Regions from separate parts of the Chitinophaga niabensis genome, predicted to be linked through region 1. Evidence: riboswitches for the same ligand, from Rfam matches in the RefSeq annotation. Region 1 holds a riboswitch; the other holds the start of a gene.
The links. Region 1 has a riboswitch for cobalamin ahead of metE (5-methyltetrahydropteroyltriglutamate--homocysteine S-methyltransferase). Riboswitches for the same ligand answer to the same signal wherever they lie in the genome.

Region 1 (9,637 bases):
CCCTGGCTATTAACCGAACGGCTTGTCAACGGAGAAGAAGGATATTTTAAAGACCCTTACCTCCTTTGGTATGTGGCAGGTAATCCTGTAAGGCAGCCAAAGCTGTCCGATAATATTTTAGATGTAGCCGCACTTATTATTAAAGCATTGCCTCAGCACAATTTGAAAGAGCAGGCAGGATATACGCTGGCGCTTGTATGTTCAGGCCGTGTGCCAAGGGAAAGCGGGGTACAGCTGGCATTGATAGATCTGCTGGTAGCAGCCGGCGCAGATCCTGAAGGTGGTTTTGGCACGGCGGCCATTCACCAGGAAGTGGAGGCGGTGGAACACCTGATCAAAAAAGGCGCAAAAATAAATATGCTGGCAGCTATCAGTACAGGGCGCACCGCCATTGCAAAAGAATTCATTGTATCTGCCAATGCAGAAGAACTTCAGCAGGGGCTTGCGCTGGCTGCATTGTATGGCAATACGGAATTACTGGAAGCATTGATAAAAGCGGGAGCAGATGTGAAAGCATTTTGCCCGCCGGGGTTCCATCAGCATTCTACACCACTACATCAGGCTGTGGCGGCACGCCATTTAGCAGCTGTAAAGATATTGGTGGAAGCCGGTGCAGATCTTTATATCAAAGACCCCACGTACCTGGGCACACCTATAGGCTGGGCGCTTCATCTGGAGCAGATCTCGGAAACGCCGGAACACGCAGCACAGTATAAAGCGATCAGTACCTGGCTCAGGGAATATATGAGCAGGGAAATTGCGCAGGACCTTTTCAAAGCAGGATTAATTTCAGCCGGGCAGGTGGAACAGGCGGTTCCTGTTATTGCTATAAAACTGGGGAAATGAACAACTATTTGATCGCTTCGCCCAATTCTTCGCTCATTTTTTTCATCTTGTTGTAAGACGCTTCACTGTTCCTGGTTTTATCCATTTTGATCTTCAGTTCTCCCGGGAAAAATTTGATATCGAAGGAGGTTTTGTCATCTAATGTGATGGAACCATCGTAGGTAACACTACCATCTCCGCCAAAGATATTATTGGGTTTTACGAAACGGTGCAGTACACGCTGTACGGCTTTATTATTTTTCTTATTAAAAGATGCGGTGATCTTATACGTTTCGTTGTTGTCTGAAATAGAGAGGCTGATTTTGTCTGTTGCATATGCAAAGAAGATACAAAAAACCAGTGCGCAGACAGAGAGAAGGGCGAATGCTTTTTTCATTGGAGGGGATTTACCCCTAATTTACGATAAATTTAAAAAGGCCCCGATAGTTCGGGGCCTCTAATTATCTAGCTGATGCCTAAAAGTTCCACTTCAAAAATGAGGGTACTGTTCGGACCGATGTAAGAACCGGTTTGCCTTTCCCCGTAAGCTAAGTTCGGCGGGATAAAGAAACGCCATTTGCTGCCCTGGGGCATTAACTGCACACCTTCCGTCCAGCCCTTGATCACCATGTTCAGGGGGAATGTAGCCGGCTGACCACGTTGCACAGAACTGTCGAATATTGTTCCATCTATGAGGGTACCATGGTAATGGCAGGTAACCTTGTTATTGGCAGTTGGTTTAGGGCCTGATCCTTCCGTGATCACTTCATACTGCAGGCCGCTGGGCAAAGCCACAACGCCCGGCTTATTCTTATTGGCTTCCAGGAAATCCTGGCCGGCTTTCAGATTTGCAGCGGCTTTTTCATTCTTCATATTAAACAGTTTATCAGCAATTCCCATATGATTTAATTTCTGCAAAAATAGCCATTATAAAGAAGATAATTCTCTTTTAGACAAACGTGCCCATTGTGCATGGAGCCTTCTTACATACCGGGGATGAAGTTCAATTTCATCTACGGCGGCCTGGAAATGTACCTTCGCCTCCTGCTGACGTTGTTGTTCCTTTAACAGCAACCCAAGGCGGTAACGGGCTTCGAGAGAATGGTGCAGGCGGATGATACGGTTGTATTCCTCTTCCGCTCTTTCCTTTTCCCCGCTTTTTTCCAATGCCTGCGCATACAGCAATTCATCAACGGAATTATTGATCCTGTTCTTAATGCTCAATACCTTGTGGAAATTGGCGGCGCTTTCCGCAAACTGCCCGTTGTGAAACTGGATCTTTGCGAGGGTAAGGAGGATGCCCTGATCATTGGGCCGCTGGGCAATACAGGACTGTGTTAAGGTGATGGCTTTATCATACTGCTTACTCAGCATATACTCTTCTGCCAGGTTCATTTTATTGGTAATGGTATCGGAGATCCGTAACCTGCGTTCCAGGTCCCGGATACGGGCGCCGGGGAAAAAGATCCGTTGCAGGTTATTCCAGAAATCACCCCTGTTAATTTCGGGAAGTATCTCCCGGATAATGTAAATGGCACAACCGATCACGGGAACAAACAGGATGATATAGACGTAGTCCCTCCGCCCTGTTTTAAAGGCGTGAAAGATACAGATCCCCTGCACTATAAGGATCAGGTAATAGGAATTATTCCACCAGAGAAATGGCATAGTGAAAAGGTAATTATTTTTTATTTCAGCAGCTGCAGGTCTTCCTGCATCTTTTGTAGCCGGCTAAGATAAGTGATGAACATAGGATCTACTCCCCCCATTTCCAGACTTAACTCATCGTTATCAATCTGGTATTGTGTGATCATCTTTTGCCTTTCCAGGGCAATTTGTGCCAGTTCCCGTAAAGAAGCATCCAGTCTTCCTTCAATTTTATACTGGCCGAAAGTAGTAGCAATGATCACATTATCAATAGTATTGAAGAGGAACACTTCATTGCCGTGTATCTTAATGATCTGGTTCTTATCTGTGAGCCGCAGGTGTTGTGTATCCATTCCCAATGCTCCTTCTATCACGTCTTTCAGGAAATTTTCGGGGTCCTTCAGATGGCCATACTCCTCGTACCAGTCCTGCAGCCTGAATAAAGTATCTGCCCCGTCATCATTTCCGAAGGGAGAAAATTCATCCATACAATCATAATAGAAATCCTCCTGTAGAATTTTAACGAAAGCAGGATGGGAGGTTTCCCTGGCAGGCCCTGCTCCTTCGGGATCATCAAAATAAAATTCAGGCATGGGTGGTTATTTAGTTGAACAGTTAAAGGTAAATATTGCGGCCTGTTCAACAAAATAAAACAGGCATCAACGTTTGCATTGCTGCAGTAACCATTTCACAAGGTCTTTTACTGCGGCAGGATTCTCATAGTCCGCTGGGATGCGTTTTCCATCTACATATTCATTATACAACCAGGGATCGCCTACTGCAAACACGGTTCCTTTTCCTACTTTGGAAACTGCCATGATCACATCATCGCTCATTGTTACGGAAGCTTTTGCAGGCGGTTTCACTTCCAGTATGCTTATCTCTTTGAGGTAGGCCTTTTTAATGGAAGGAAAGATGGGATGATTAGCTGGGATCAGCACGGCGCCTGTCGGGAAATCTTTTCCTTTTACCATGTTCCGGCTGCGGTCTGTAAACGTGATCCCGAATTTTTGGGAGAGTTTGCTGAACTGGTGAAGTTCTGCATTGGCGCTATCGTTTCCCATCATTACCAGTACGCCGCCATTTTCTACCCATTTATAAATAGCGTCTATGTGTGTTTGTGTTACCAGGTTAGGGCTGGGATTTTCTTTTGCATTGTCTGCATCCACAATGATATAGATGGCGGCTTTTTTCAGGTTGGCCGCGGTGGGGGCTTCATATAAAGTAGCCGTATCCGCACCATTGTTAAGGAATTCCTGCCCGAACATGGAAAATCCGCTTTGCGGGGTTTCGCTCCATTTGTAGTGCCAGGAATAGGTTTTGCCGGTGGAGTCCTTCTTCTGTTCGTTATTAAAATAGCTGTCCAGCAGCACCGTTTGTGCGGAAACGTGAAATGTGGCCATCACGAGGATGGCGGAGAGCAGTGTTTTCATCTTGTAGCTAATTTACTATGCTTTGACGTCATTTGCAACCGTTTGCATACGGCGTGGTGAACAATACTGTTAATTAAATTGTAGATTGAAGAACTAAAACAAACCCTTTTATGGAAATAAAATCATCCACAAAGTATTTTGCAGAATTGGTAGGTACGTTCTCCCTTGTATTATTTGGCTGCGGCGCTGCCGTGGTATCAGGTATTTCCACTACCGGCCCGGCAGGGATTGGTTTACTGGGTATTGCGATCGCCTTTGGTGTATCCGTTGTGGTGATGGCTTATGCCATAGGCGGCATCTCCGGCTGCCACATTAACCCTGCTATTACCATTGCCATGCTTACGGCGGGTAAGATCAAAGCGGGAGAGGCTTTGGGTTACATCATCTCACAATTCATCGGTGCTACCATTGCTGCAGGCGTGCTGTATTGCATCCAGAAAGGATTGCCCGGATGGACACCGGGAGAATGGGCTTTAGGTTCCAATGGCTGGGGACCCGGTTACCTGGCAGAATATAATATTGCTTCTGCCTTCCTGGCTGAGGCGGTGCTCACTTTCCTGTTCCTCTTTGTGATCTTTGGCACTACCTCTAAATGGGGGAATGGTACCATGGCCGGGCTGGCTATTGGGTTTACCCTTGTGCTGATCCACCTGGTGGCTATTCCTATCACGGGAACTTCTGTAAACCCTGCCCGGAGCTTCGGGCCGGCTATTTTTGCTGGCGGAAAAGCCCTGGAACAACTCTGGTTATTTATCGTTGCCCCGGTTGTTGGGGGAATTGCAGCTGCGATTGTATGGCGGGTGTTGGAGAAGAAGTAAGCCTCCGGTGCTGGGAAAAATCATTCTCTGTTAAAAAAAAGTCTCCCATGCCGGAAAACAAATGCCTTCCCACGCTGAAAAAGAAATAAACAAAAAGCCTCCCTGCACCGGGAGGCTTTTTTAGTTTTTATAAGGATGGTTGTTTTTCCTGTAAAAGGCTCCTCGCCTCTTTCGCCGCAGCCACCATATTCTCCAGTGCGGCTTTGGTTTCCGGCCATTTGCGTGTTTTCAGTCCGCAATCCGGGTTCACCCAAAGGTTCCGCACAGGCAGTAACACGGCCGCTTTTTGCAGGAGGCTCACCATTTCTTCTGTAGCCGGTACCCTTGGTGAGTGAATATCATACACACCCGGCCCTATCTCATTTGGATAATGGAATCCTGCAAAGGCTTCCAGCAGCTCCATTTGTGAACGGGAGGTTTCTATAGTGATCACATCTGCATCCATCGCTGCAATATGTTCAATGATATCATTGAACTCACTGTAACACATATGCGTGTGGATCTGTGTATCGTCCTTCACTCCGCAGGATGCTACCCTGAAGGCTTTCACCGCCCAGTGCAGGTATTGCCCGCGGTCATCTTTCCTTAAAGGCAATCCTTCCCGGATAGCCGGTTCATCAATCTGTATAACACCAATTCCGGCTTTCTCCAATGCCTGTACTTCTTCCCGGATGGCTAATGCAATCTGGTTGGTAGTGACAGAACGGGGTTGATCGTCCCGTACAAAAGACCATTGCAGGATGGTAACCGGCCCTGTGAGCATCGCTTTCATGGGAAGATGTGTTTGCGCCTGTGCGTATTTCGTCCATCTAACGGTCATGTCTTTTGGCCGGCTTACATCGCCATAGATCACCGGAGGTTTTACACAACGGCTACCATAACTCTGCACCCATCCATTACGGGTGAAAGTGAAACCATCCAGCATTTCGCCAAAATATTCCACCATGTCGTTCCGCTCGAACTCTCCATGCACCAGTACATCCAGTCCTATCTCTTCCTGCCAGCGTATAGCCGTAAGGGTGGCAGCTTCAATAGCTGTATCATATTGCTGCTGCGTGATGTCTCCTTTGCGCAGTTGTGCACGCAACTGGCGGATATCGTCTGTTTGCGGGAAAGAACCAATGGTAGTGGTAGGGAATAAAGGAAGATGGAATCTTTCCTCCTGCACCTTCTGCCTTTGCGGGAAAGGGCTTTGCCTGCTCGCATCTGCATTGGTGATAGCAGCCGTGCGTTGTTTCACTTCCTGTTTATGGATACGCGGAGACGCACTGCGCGATCGGATGGCTGCCTGGTTAGCTTTTAACAAAACATCATTACCTTTTAAGATAGCATGCAGTTCAAACACCTCCTGTAACTTCTGGCGTGCAAATGCCATCCATGACTTCATCTCCGGATCAAGGTCTGTTTCAAAGTCCAGGTCTGCCGGGGTATGCAGTAAAGAACAACCCGGTGCTATCATCACCCGTTCTTCTCCTAAAGCTGCTACTGCTTTTTTCAGGAAGTCCAATGATGTGGCATAATCATTCTTCCAGATGTTCCGGCCATCTACCACGCCCAATGATAAAGAGGTTTTAGGCGGCAGGGCAGCGAGTACTGCATCCAACTGATGTGGTGCACGGGTAAGGTCTATATGCAAACAACAAACCGGCAGATTAGCGGCCAGGACTGTGTTTTCTCTCAGGCCTTCAAAGTAAGTTGCTACCATGATCTTGAGCCCTTTGCATTGTTTGGCGATCTCCTGGTAAGCCTGTTTGAATGCATTGGTTTCTGCTTCCGTAAGGTCCATGGCCAGGAAAGGTTCATCCAGCTGCACCCATTCAGCGCCCTGTGCCTGTAACTTTTGCAGCACGCTGATGTATACAGGCAGCAACCTGTTCAGCAGGCTGATCCTGTGAAAACCGCTGCCCTTTTCCTTGCCAAGCAGGAGATAAGAAACGGGGCCGATCAATACGGGTTTAGGTGTATTGCCTGTATAATGGCGGGCACCATCAAATGCGCTGAACACTTTGCCGGAGAAAAGGCGGAACTCCTGCTTTGCGGTGAACTCGGGAACAATGTAATGGTAATTGGTATCGAACCACTTGGTCATTTCCATGGCTGTGATGTCCAGCCCATCCTTCTGGTAACCGCGGGCCATGGCAAAATAGAGGTCTATCTCCGTATTCTCTGCCACATCTGTTACCACAGGTGCGTAGCGGTCTGGTATGGCCCCCAGGAGCAGGGTCATATCCAATACCTGGTCATAAAAACTGAAATCATTACAGGGGATCAGGTCCATCCCTGCCTGCTGCTGGATAGCCCAGTGTTCTTCCTGCAGGCGTTTGGCGGTTGAAAATAGCTCGGGGCGACTGATGCGGCCCTGCCAGTACTGTTCGTTGGCTTTTTTGAGCTGACGTTGTGCTCCCATACGAGGGTAGCCAAGATTGTGTTTGAGCATACGCATAAACTTTTAAAACATTAATGTGAATTAATGTCCCTTACGGTTTCTGGTATGCTTTCAGGACTTGTGAGAGGTAAGAAATGAAAAGACACGTCAGGGCATGCCCTTCCGTTCCCGACTACTGCTTCAATTCGCGAAAGCATTTGTCTTACACAGCACGGCAAGTATCCTGGCTTGTAACATTACTGCCGTTCTTCTCACTCGTCTATTCAGGTTAGAGCAATGAACATGATTGGCAGTAACAGGTAGCGTTACTTACAGTTGCGCGACAGCCCGTGATTTGCACACGGTTCCAAATTAAAAGCGACTTTCATCGCCTACCGCACTGTGGAAAGAAAGAATAAGTAAAGAACTCAGGAGCAAATATAGGAAGGTGCAGAATATTTTCCTATACTTTGTTAAGCGGCAGTTAAATGACTTGTTTTTAAATTGATTCCGGTTAATGAGCGTTAACATACTGGAATGCAATAATTTTTGGCACAGTATTCGCAAATATGATTGCAGCTAAATGCATTTTGCTAAGTAGTTTTAACCATAACTAACCGGAAACCGAAGGCCCTCGCCACCATAGAGTAACTGTATACCTATATTGCCCGTTGAACCGCGAGCAAAAAACAACGGAACCGTATACACGCTACATCAGAGAAAAAAACAAAAACTTTCATTGGAAGCAGCATGGATTGCGCCGCTGGCTACACAGCAGCAGGGCATCGTACGTCCTATGCAGCCTCGTTAACTTATGTGTATCGTATATGAAAAAGATACTGGTTATTGAAGATGACCTGCTGATGATCCGTGTACTGGAGCTAATACTGAAGAGAGAAGGATTCGACACAGAGCTGGCATTAAATGGCAAAGAAGCTATTCTTAATCTTGTTTTGAATGATTATGATCTTGTATTGATCGATCTCAAACTACCATTTGAAGACCTGAGGGAAATGGCCGACCAGATCCGCAGGAGCCAGGAAGCAAGGCCCTTTCCTATTATGGTGATCATTCTCGGTGCCTTCATGCAGAGCGCTATTTCAGACTGGTTTGGCCTGGAAGCAGCTGAATTCATCACCAAACCTTTTTCACCACAAGATCTGGCAAAAAAAGTGAACCGCCTCCTGAATGTGAGGCGCCTGCAAGACTAGCCGGCCTTTTAATCTAACGTTTGTAACTCATTGGTCCGTTCCCCGGGTAATGACCCCGGTTATTTCCCGGGATAAATGGACAATCTGTTTATCAGCTCCTCCGTATCTTTATGCTTAAACCGCTACCGCATGGAGCCATTCTCCGTTACCATCAAAGAACAGTCTTATCTTGTAACACCTTATGCCAAAGGGTATTCCATTTCTTTTCACGTGACTGCGGAAAACAGTCATATTATTTTTGAACTGGATGAAGAAGATAACCTGCGGGCCCTTACCAGCGGGGATCCTGTGGATGCCGGCATTATTTCCGCACTGGCGGAAGCTATCACAAAACATTTTGCATAGTCCCAAAAATATTCGGTAGTTTTGCTAAAGAACTTAGCAAAAGACAAAATGATCGCCATTGTAGATTGTAACAATTTCTATGCGAGCTGTGAGCGGCTCTTCAACCCCAAGATCAAAACGAGGCCGGTGGTTGTATTGAGTAATAATGATGGATGCGTAGTAGCCCGGTCAGAGGAAGCCAAAGCCCTGGGCATCAAAATGGGAGAAGCCGCTTTTGCTATTGAAGACATGCTGGTGAAAAACAACGTAGCTGTTTATTCTTCCAATTATACCTTGTACGGCAGTGTTTCCAATCGTGTAATGAGCACGCTTGCCCGCTATTCCCCCAACATGGAAATATACAGTATAGATGAGGCCTTCCTGGATTTCTCCGGTATGAAAGATTTGTTTGCGCTTGCAGCAGATATCAAAAAAACCGTTGTACAGGAAGTGGGCATCCCTGTTTCTGTTGGGGTAGCTCCCAGCAAAACACTGGCAAAACTGGCCAACCGTTTCACCAAAAAACATTCCCGCGATATTGGTGTGCACGTACTGGATTCTCCCGAAAAAACAATCGCTGCACTGGCAGCCACACCGGTAGAAGATATCTGGGGTGTTGGTGCACAATATGCTGCCTTACTGCATAAACATAACATGCATACGGCATTGGATTTTTCCCGCGCGGCTGATGATTGGGTACGTAAAGAAATGTCTGTTACGGGCTTGCGGATGTTACGTGAATTACGGGGTATCCCTTCTATTGAATTGCAGGAAGAACCGCCGCCGAAGAAAGGCATGGGCGTATCCCGCTCTTTTGGAAAATTATTAACGGAGAAGAATGATATCAGGGAAGCACTGGCCAGTTACATGGCTATCTGCGGAGAAAGATTACGCCGCCAGAAAAGCTGTGCAAAACTGATCACCATATTCCTGCACACCAATAATTTCCGCACGCAGGATAAACAATATTACCGCTCCATCAATGTACAATTGCCCACTGCCACCAATAGCACA
Region 2 (9,637 bases), 940 kb from region 1:
ATAAACTTCATTTCTCCGTGACGGTCCGGCGTACGGCTCTTTTCATAAAAAAGTAGATCGGCAGGCCCGCTACGAACCAGAACATTCCACTAAGGGCCTGCTGCCAGTCACTTATAAAGATATTGACTGTTACAAAGAGATAAGTTCCAATAAAAAATACCGGTAACCAGGGGTATAAACGCATTTTATAGATACCTGTATTGTCCAGGTGCGCCGTTTTCTTCCTCAGGATAAATATAGTGGCCGCCGCAGAAGCCAGGCCGATGGAATCAAACAGCATTACGTACTGGATGATCTTGTCAAAATTGCTCAGGAAATACAGCAGCCCTATGATCAATACAGTAAAGGTGGTAAGGGCCACTTCCTGCACCTGCGTTTTGCTGTTCACCCTTTTAAAGACCGAAGGTAATACCCCGTCTTCCGCCATGGCGTAATACATGCGGGGATTGGAAATGAGGTTCACGTTAGAATACCCCAGCACGGATAAGAACAATAAAATAGAGGTGATCTTAAATCCGTTCTCTCCAAAAAATACGCCTGCCATACGGGCTGCCAGGGCATCTGTTGTTTTCAGCTGCTCAAAACCTATCACTTTCACATAAGCATAGTTCACCGTCAGGTATAAGAAAAGGATAATGCTGATGCCAATGAAAATAGCCCTGGGTGTATTTTTAGCCGGCTCCCGTACATCACTTCCAAAGTTGATGGTCTGCTGATAACCGCCATAGGTAAAGAATACCGGTACCAGGGCAGCACCAAAAATATAAAACCAGCCATGGCTGCTGGTGGTGGTAGCTGTACTGGGCGGGGCCACATGATTGCTGAATACGGTTAAACAAAGCAGTAATACCATCCCTATCTTCACCACCGTAAGTATATTCTGCCAGTTGGCACTCATACGGATGCCCATCATATTGATCACATACAGGAATAGCACAGCCCCGATGGCAATGGCTTTCCGCCCTCCTTCATGTTGAACGGTTTCGGGTAAAAGCACTGGCCCTATATATTCCGCCCCAACAATACAAACAGCTGCAATGGAAGCCGCATTAGAGATCACCAGCGTCCAGTTGATCATAAAAGAATAAGCAGGATGGTAACCATAGGAGCATACTTTATAAAAGCCCCCTGCAACAGGATAACGGGAACCGATCTCTGCATAAGTAAGCGCCCCGCATAAGGAAACAAGTCCTGCCAATGCCCATACAGCATAGAACAATGTTGGCGTACCGGTTTCCCGGGCCACGCTCACAGGGGTTTTGAAGATGCCCATACCAATCACTAATCCCACCACTATCATCGTCAGGTCAAAGGGCCCCAGCTTAGGTTTAATACTCATATCTACAAGATATTACAAAATATCGTAGGTTTGCCCCCGGTAAACGGTTGCCCTTAGAAGATATCCTTCTTCTATCAGGCATTAATAGGGAATCCGGTTCAATTCCGGAGCTATCCCCGTAGCTGTGATCCTGCTTCCTTATCTTTCTCCATAAGGAATGTTTTTCGGACGCTTCAACCACTTCTCATAACGGGAGGGAAGGTCAATCCGGAAAGCAGGAAAGCCAGAAGACCTGCCGTATACCCATTTTATCAGTCCGCGCTTTCGGGTGAAAAGCGGAGGGTGTAATTGCCTGTTCGAAACGGCATTCTATACTTTTCAGTATCTCCCTTGCGTGTAATTAAAACAATTACATGAAAAAAAACATCTACACACCAATCGCAATTGCCATGCTGGCAATGGGCCACGCTGGCTTCGCGCAGGATTCTTCGCGCGTATCGCAACTCAACACCGTAGTAGTTACTGCTACCAAATTCGCCAAAAAACAAAGTGAAACCGGTAAGGTGCTCACCGTTATTGGCCGTGAACAAATTGAAAGGAACATCGGCCGCTCTGTAAGTGATGTACTGAATGAACAAGCCGGCATCGTGATCAATGGCGTAGGTTCCAACCCCGGTAAAAACAAAGAACTGTATTTCCGCGGTGCCACTTCTCAATATACCACTATCCTCTTAGATGGTATCCCCGCTGCAGATGCTACCGGCCTTACCGGTAATGCCATCGACCTCCGCTTTATGCCGGTAGACCTCATCGAAAGAATTGAGATCCTGCGCGGCACACAATCTACATTGTATGGTGCAGATGCCATCGCCGGTGTGATCAACATCATCACTAAAAAAGGCGGCGTAAAACCCATCAGTGGTTTCGGCAACCTTACCTGGGGCAGCAACCGCAGCCTGAAAGGAACAGTTGGTCTGCGCGGCCACCAGGAGAATGTTGACTACAACGTGAGCTTCACCCACTTTGAAACAGATGGTATCTCTGAAGCCGCACCGCATGATACGGTGACCAATCCGCAATTCGACAAGGATGGTTACAAACAGAATGCCGTGATGGTAAACCTCGGCATCCAGGCTACAGAACAGCTGAAACTGCAACCCTTCTTCGTATACTCTGATTACAAAAGCTCTTACGATGGCGGCCCATTTGTGGATGCCCTGAAGAACACTAACAAATCAGATCTCATCCATACCGGTATCCGTGGTATCTATGACCTGAACGGTAAAGGAGAAATACGCGCCAATTTCGGCTACCAGAAAGTAACACGCGTGGATGAAAGCCAGTGGGGAGTACTTCCCCTGGACGGCCGTTCTTACTTCGCGGATGTGTATGGTCACTATAGCATCAATGACTGGTTCCAGGTACTGGCAGGAGTGGAATATCGTAAAGCGGAACTGATAGACACAGTTAATTTCCTTGTCAACAAATTCAGTGCACGCTCGCTATTCAACACCAGCCCTTACGTGTCTGTATTCATTAAAAACCTGCATGGCTTCAGCTTTGAAGCTGGCGGCCGTTATACCCTGCATTCCAAGTTCGGCAACAACTTCACTTACAGCCTCAACCCTTCTTACCTGGTGTCTGATAAGCTGAAACTGTTTGTGAACATCTCTTCCGGATTCAAGGCACCTACTTTAACTGCGCTCTATGCTTCTTACGGAGATGAGAACCTGAAAGCAGAAAAAGCCACCAGCTACGAAGCCGGCTTCCAGACCTTCCTCATAAAAGATAAACTGGATCTCCGCGTAGTAGGATTCAAACGTGATATTAAAGATGTGATCGCCTACATCGGCAACAAGTACATGAACTTTAACAAGCAGAACGATAAAGGAATAGAAGTGGAACTGGCTGTACATCCTGCAAAAGGCCTGGATGTGAAAGTATTCTACGCTTATGTGGAAGGACAGGTAACTACCAGGGCCGGTACAAAAGATACCACCTACAATAACCTCGTACGCCGTCCTAACCACAGTGGTGGTTTGAACATTGCTTACCAGGTATTACCGAAAGTATTAGTAAGCACCAATATCCGCCAGGTAGGTACCAGGAACGATCTGTACTTTCCGCCATGGCCAAATCCTTCTCAGAATGTTGAGCTGAAAGCCTACACCATCTGGGATATGTATGCAGAATACCGCTTCTCTGACAATGGCCGTTTATTTTTTAATGCAAATAATATCACCAATAACAAAAAATATTGGGAAATTTACGGATACTCCGTGCAAGGCTTTAACATGCAGGCCGGAATATCTTTCAGTTTGTAATATCTAAATACTATACCCGTCATGTCAATTAAAAACTTACAGCCCCGCTTTTTAGTGCTGTTATTATTCATCGTAGTAGCAGGTGTACTGCGGATCACCGCAGCAGGTGAGATCACCCCCTTCTCCAATTTTTCTCCTGTAGGAGCCATGGCCTTATTTGGCGGCGCTTACTTTGCAGATAAATGGAAAAGTTATGTGTTCCCGCTGCTCACCCTTTTCCTCGGTGATGTGATCATGAGCCAAACCATCTATAAAGCATATGCCACCGGCATCCTGTATGAAGGATGGATCTGGACGTACCTGGGCTTTGCCGCTATGGTATTAACCGGACAGCTCATCATCAAAAAAGTGCGGATCACCAATGTGGTGGCTGCCAGCATGATCGCTGCCATCGTATTCTGGCTGCTGGCCGATTTCGGTACATGGACCACCACACATAATATTGACATGACAACCGGTCTTCCCTTCACAAAAGATGCACAAGGTCTCGTGAAATGTTACATACAAGGGTTGCCGTTAGTAAAGAATACCATACTGAGTAACCTAGTGTTCAGTGCTATCTTCTTCGGTTTATTCGAGTGGATGCAGAACAAAATACCAGCACTGTCTATTCCAAGATAATATCACAAAGGGGCTGGCTGCATGGTCAGCCCCTTTATAAAAAATACAAACATGGTCGCCTGTTCCTTTCTCCCCGCTGCCACACAAATGATCTACGATATGGGCCTGCAACACCTGTTGCATGGCGTTACATTTGAATGCCCGCCCATTGCACTTGCTGAAAAACAACGGGTAGTACGCTACGTATTGGAAGGAAATACTTACAGCAGTGAGGAAATAGACCGCATCTTTTCTGCGTCCAAAGCACAGGGCAAGAGTTTGTATTATGTGGATGATGCCGTACTGGGAGCCATTGCACCGGATGTGATCTTTACACAGGATGTTTGCGAAGTATGCCAGATAGATACCCATTGCACGCAACAGGCCGTTTATAAATTACCAAAGCTCCCCGAGCTGGTAAGCCTCAGCCCCAATAACCTCCAGGATGTTTTTAATTGTGCTATCACCATAGGTAAAGCATTGGGAGAAGAAGAAGCCGCTTACCGTTACCTCGCCCGTTTACAGGAACGTTTGGACTTTACTGTAGATACTCTACGTGCACACCGTGCTCCCTTACGCCGTGTGATGATCATGGAATGGATGGCCCCTGTGTATAACTGCGGTCACTGGATCCCTTACCAGGTTGCTTATGCTGGTGGGGTAGACATGTTATCCAATCCCGCCGGCGATTCCATCGTTACCCCCTGGGAAAAGATACTACGTTATGACCCCGAAGTATTAGTAATTGCACCCTGCGGTTTTCTCACAGAACGTTCCGCACAGGAATTACATCTCGTAACCCGCGTGCCCGGTTGGGAGCAATTACAAGCTGTACGCAATAACCATGTATTTCTGGCTGACTACGATCTCTTCACCCAACCCAGTGCCAGCACATTGGTAGATGGTATCACTGTGCTTTCCCATCTTTTCCATCCAGAAATATTTCCCACGCCCATTGAGCTGCAACACAAGTTCAGAACACTGGACCTTCAACCTGCGTAATAGAATTATAGTATCTTTGCGCCGGAATGAGGGATATATTTTTAATAAGGCATACTACGCCTGATGTAATTTACGGCACCTGCTACGGATTTACCGACCTAGACCTGGCCAGCACTTTTCATACAGAAGCTACCCGCGTGCAGAACATCTTACCGGCAAAAGACTTTACCGTTTTCGCCAGTCCCCTACAACGATGCAGCAAACTGGCCGAGTTCCTGTTTGGCGCTCCCTTTGTAACCGATGAACGTTTACGCGAAGTGAATTTCGGCGACTGGGAAATGCAAACCTGGACAGACATTGCTATCACCACTCCCAAAACCTGGATGGCAGATTACCTCTACAACCCCATGCCCAACGGCGAAAGTTATGCCGCTCTCTACGAACGCAGCGTAGCCGCTTTCCAGGAAATACTAAAAACCAAAGAAGATACCGTTATCGTCACCCACGGCGGCGTGATCCGTTCCATTTTAGCCTACGCAACCAATACAGCCCTGGAAGATTCTTATGGGATCAGGGTGGAATATGGGCGGGTGGCGCATTTGAGGGCAAATGAGGAAGGATTTGAGGTGAAGGGACTGAATTTGTAAGGGAGCTTTGCGGAGAATAAATGATCTATTTTACGCACTATTTGCGGAGAATAAGCCGTATATTTACCGCATAAAATGCGGAGTATGTACTTACACCAATTACCAAAATGGCCTGACTTCTATTTTGATTTCCCCAAAACCTACTGGGCTCTTGTAGACGTTCGCCATAATCAGGGTAAGCTGTTAGGCCGAATGGAAAGTCTTGGGTTCAATCTGCAAAAACAAGCCGGATTGCAGAACCTTACATTAGATGTAATCAAATCCAGCGAAATAGAAGGTGAGATCCTTAACCCAGAACAGGTACGTTCTTCCATTGCACGAAGATTAGGAATAGATATTGGTGGCTTCGTTCCGGCAGACCGGGACGTGGAAGGCATCGTGGATATGATGGTAGATGCCACACAACACTACAAAGAGCCACTAACGGCTGAACGGCTCTTCCGCTGGCATACCTCATTATTTCCTGCAAACAAATACAAAATGACCATTGGCGCATGGCGGACAAATGCAAAAGATGCCCCCATGCAAGTAGTATCAGGCCCCATAGGCTATGAGAAAGTTCACTTTCAGGCACCGGACTCAGATAAACTGGATGCTGAAATGCAAAAGTTCCTCGACTGGTTCAATGATACCGATCCGATGTTGGACCCGGTTATAAAAGCAGCCATGGCACATCTTTGGTTTGTAACCATTCATCCATTTGATGACGGCAATGGCCGCATAGGCCGTGCTATTGCAGATATGGCAATGGCTCGTGCAGATGAAACACCATACAGGTTCTACAGTATGTCTGCACAGATCAGAGCTGAAAGGAATACCTATTATCATATGCTGCAGGAAACACAAAGAAGCGAGCTGGATATCACCGAATGGCTGGCCTGGTTCCTTCAATGTTTTGACCGCTCTATCGCCGCTACTGATAATACACTGGCAATGATAATGAAGAGAAAGAAATTCTGGGACAATTTTGCAACCGAGCCGCTCAATGAACGACAGAAAAAAATGCTTAGTAAACTATTGGATGATTTCGAAGGAAAGCTCACTTCCTCCAAATGGGCTAAAATGAATAAATGCTCTCAGGACACCGCCACCAGAGATATACAGGACCTCATAACAAAAGGCATCCTCGAAAAAGAAGACTCCGGCGGCAGAAGCACCAACTACGCCTTAAAAGAAATAGCATAAAAAAGCCCCGATACAATCGGGGCTTTTTAAGATCATTACTTTATCAACCACATCTTCGCATTAATATCATCCACCGCAGAACCAAACTGTTTCTGCACCGCATCCTTCCAATTCTTTTCATTAGAAGAACGATGACTATCAGGATATTTAAACCGCATGGGTATCACTCCATTATTCCCAGTCCCTGCACCTACACTGAAGACCGGCACGCCCGTTCTTCTCCAGTTCAGGTAAGCTTCAAAGTCCGAACCCTGGAAAAACGCCAGGTACTTTTGCGTTAATATCTGTGCCAGACCGGTAGCATTATTTCCTGCATACTTTACATCCGGCTGTTGATAATACACACCTTCAAAATTGAAGGGAATGGTATAATTGGTACCTGCATACGCTTTGGTGACATTGCCCGGTGCATCAACAGGAACACCATAAAATGAAAGAGAAGCACGGATACCTTTTTTATACCAGTCTTCCGCATTACCTGTGATCCAGCTACGGTTGATCGCTTCGGCAATATTGAAACACATTTCAGCATACCCGATATACACCTGTGGTTCTGGAGAATACCCTGAATAATAACGGCTCCTGCTTCTGAGAGAGTAAGCCGCATTCACCACATCCGCCATTTTAGAGGACATGTCATCCAGGCTTTCACCGGAAGGCGCACCCACATACGCTGTAATATCAGCAGGCGTTTTACCATTCTTCAATTGTTGCGTGGCAGGCTCCGCAGTGATGTAAGCACGTGGGTCATTCAAGCTCACCAGCTTGTTCAGATAGGTGGCAGACATGTTATAACGGGTTGCATCGTTCCCCAGGTTATCCGGGTTGATGGGATATTTATTGATGTTGTTATAGGTATACTGCATGTTCTGCTGCACACTCGTCATCAAAGGATACTTGGCAGGATTATTCACTACATCCGCAAACTGCTGCCCTACCTTCAATTCAGCATCTGCTGTTTTCATACTCAGGCTGATCAGCACACGCAAACGCAAAGTGTTTACCGTACGCTGCCAGTTTTCAAGATTGTTACCAAAGTAGAAATCGTTGGATAAGATCTGGCCTACGCTGGTATTACTTTTATCCGGGTTCACGATGAGCTGTGTAAGATCTGTATTGGCTTCATCCAGCCATTTCAGTATCTGGAGGAAGATCGCTTTCTGATCATCATACACAGGATAGAGGTTATCTTTTCCTTTCAAAGCCTCTGTCATCGGCAGATCACCTACCATTACCGTCATGCGGTAAAAGAGGAAGGCTTTGAAGAATTTACCCAATGCTGCATAAGGGTTCACCGTAGCACCACCCAAACGTTTGGCCTCTGATTCCATTTTCAGCACATTGGCCAGCGAGTAGTAATCGTTGGATTTTGCACCGCCCCAATCGTAACGTTGGTTACCATAATAGTTATAGTTACAGGCATCGAACTGGTTCCAGCGCATTACATCACTCCAGGGAGAATTGATATTGATGCTACTGAGGATCCCTGTTAACACAAGGCCGGGAGGCGTTTGCAGCGGCTTGTTGTTATTCATTTCATAATCCGAGAACTGCTTGCTGCAACCTGTAGTGCCAAGGCCAAGTACTGTAACGAAGGTTAATATTTTGATCGCTTTCATGATAGTAAGATTTAGAAGGTAATATTGAGATTCACCCCATAACGGCGGGTGCTGGGAGATTGCAGACCGGAACCGCTTTGGTCACCGGCATACTGATCAATATCCACATCTTTATATTTCGCGAAATACAACAGGTTCCTGCCCACCAGGGAAATATTAGCCTGACGGATGAAAGACCGGCTGAGGATACTTTGTGGCACTGTATAACCAATCACCACTTCCCTGAGTTTCATGAAGGTTTTGCTGATCATGTTAGCCTCCATGGTATTGTAGTAGAAGCTGATATAGTCCTGCAGGAAGGTTTTGGTAGTGTTAGGCGCGTATTGCAGGTCTTTATAGTTAGTTACCTTACCATCGTTATCATACTGAATAGCTGCACCGTTGTTGATCACAACACCATCTCCTACCCATGATTTCACACCTTTGTAGTCCTGGAAACGGGCTTCTCCCATTTTACCCTGTACTGTACTGATGTGACGGCCACCGCGGAAAGTCTGTTGCTGGATGTAGTTGTTCATCTTTCCACCTACACGGCCATCGAACTGGAAGTTGAAGGAGATAGATTTGTAACGGAAGGTATTGTTCACTGCCCATACCCAATCAGGATTGGCATAACCCAGGAACTGATTTACCGGAGCTTTGATAGGCCTGCCGCTTCCATCGTTGATCAGTTTACCATCCGGTGTTCTCACAAAAGCCTGACCGTAGATACCATCTACCCTGTCACCTGCTTTATAGAAAGTATTGAGTGTATTTACACCAGGATAGAAATCCACATAACGTTCTTTGAAAGTAGACCAGTTAAACATCACATCCCAGTTCAAACCTGTAGTGCTGCGCAGCGGAGAACCAGTCAATGATACTTCCCAGCCTTTCTTGCGGGTTACCACACCATTCACCAGGTATCTTTCTGCACCGGTTGCATCTGTGATCGGGAAGTTATAGATCCGTGGGCCATCTTTTGTAACGAAATAAGTAACGTCCAAACCTAAACGATTACGGAACAAACGCAGGTCCATACCTGTTTCATAAGCGGTACTG

Region 2: linked by a shared signal. The riboswitch ahead of AAHN97_RS22570 (TonB-dependent receptor plug domain-containing protein) and the one ahead of metE (5-methyltetrahydropteroyltriglutamate--homocysteine S-methyltransferase) in region 1 are both predicted to bind cobalamin.

Annotation. Positions count from the first base shown of each region.
Region 1 is NZ_CP154260.1:6,619,229-6,628,865, reverse strand. It holds gene AAHN97_RS26705 (ankyrin repeat domain-containing protein) at 1-846, shown strand, start outside; gene AAHN97_RS26700 (hypothetical protein) at 851-1,222, opposite strand; gene AAHN97_RS26695 (FKBP-type peptidyl-prolyl cis-trans isomerase) at 1,291-1,725, opposite strand; gene AAHN97_RS26690 (tetratricopeptide repeat protein) at 1,753-2,493, opposite strand; gene AAHN97_RS26685 (hypothetical protein) at 2,514-3,065, opposite strand; gene AAHN97_RS26680 (DUF4350 domain-containing protein) at 3,132-3,905, opposite strand; gene AAHN97_RS26675 (MIP family channel protein) at 4,016-4,723, shown strand; gene metE (5-methyltetrahydropteroyltriglutamate--homocysteine S-methyltransferase) at 4,851-7,160, opposite strand; cobalamin riboswitch at 7,306-7,503, opposite strand; gene AAHN97_RS26665 (response regulator) at 7,916-8,299, shown strand; gene AAHN97_RS26660 (hypothetical protein) at 8,429-8,644, shown strand; gene AAHN97_RS26655 (Y-family DNA polymerase) at 8,666-9,637, shown strand, end outside.
Region 2 is NZ_CP154260.1:5,683,206-5,692,842, forward strand. It holds gene AAHN97_RS22565 (APC family permease) at 8-1,339, opposite strand; cobalamin riboswitch at 1,367-1,593, shown strand; gene AAHN97_RS22570 (TonB-dependent receptor plug domain-containing protein) at 1,693-3,603, shown strand; gene AAHN97_RS22575 (DUF6580 family putative transport protein) at 3,625-4,224, shown strand; gene AAHN97_RS22580 (ABC transporter substrate-binding protein) at 4,276-5,205, shown strand; gene cobC (alpha-ribazole phosphatase family protein) at 5,232-5,792, shown strand; gene AAHN97_RS22590 (Fic family protein) at 5,877-6,977, shown strand; gene AAHN97_RS22595 (SusD/RagB family nutrient-binding outer membrane lipoprotein) at 7,013-8,596, opposite strand; gene AAHN97_RS22600 (SusC/RagA family TonB-linked outer membrane protein) at 8,608-9,637, opposite strand, start outside.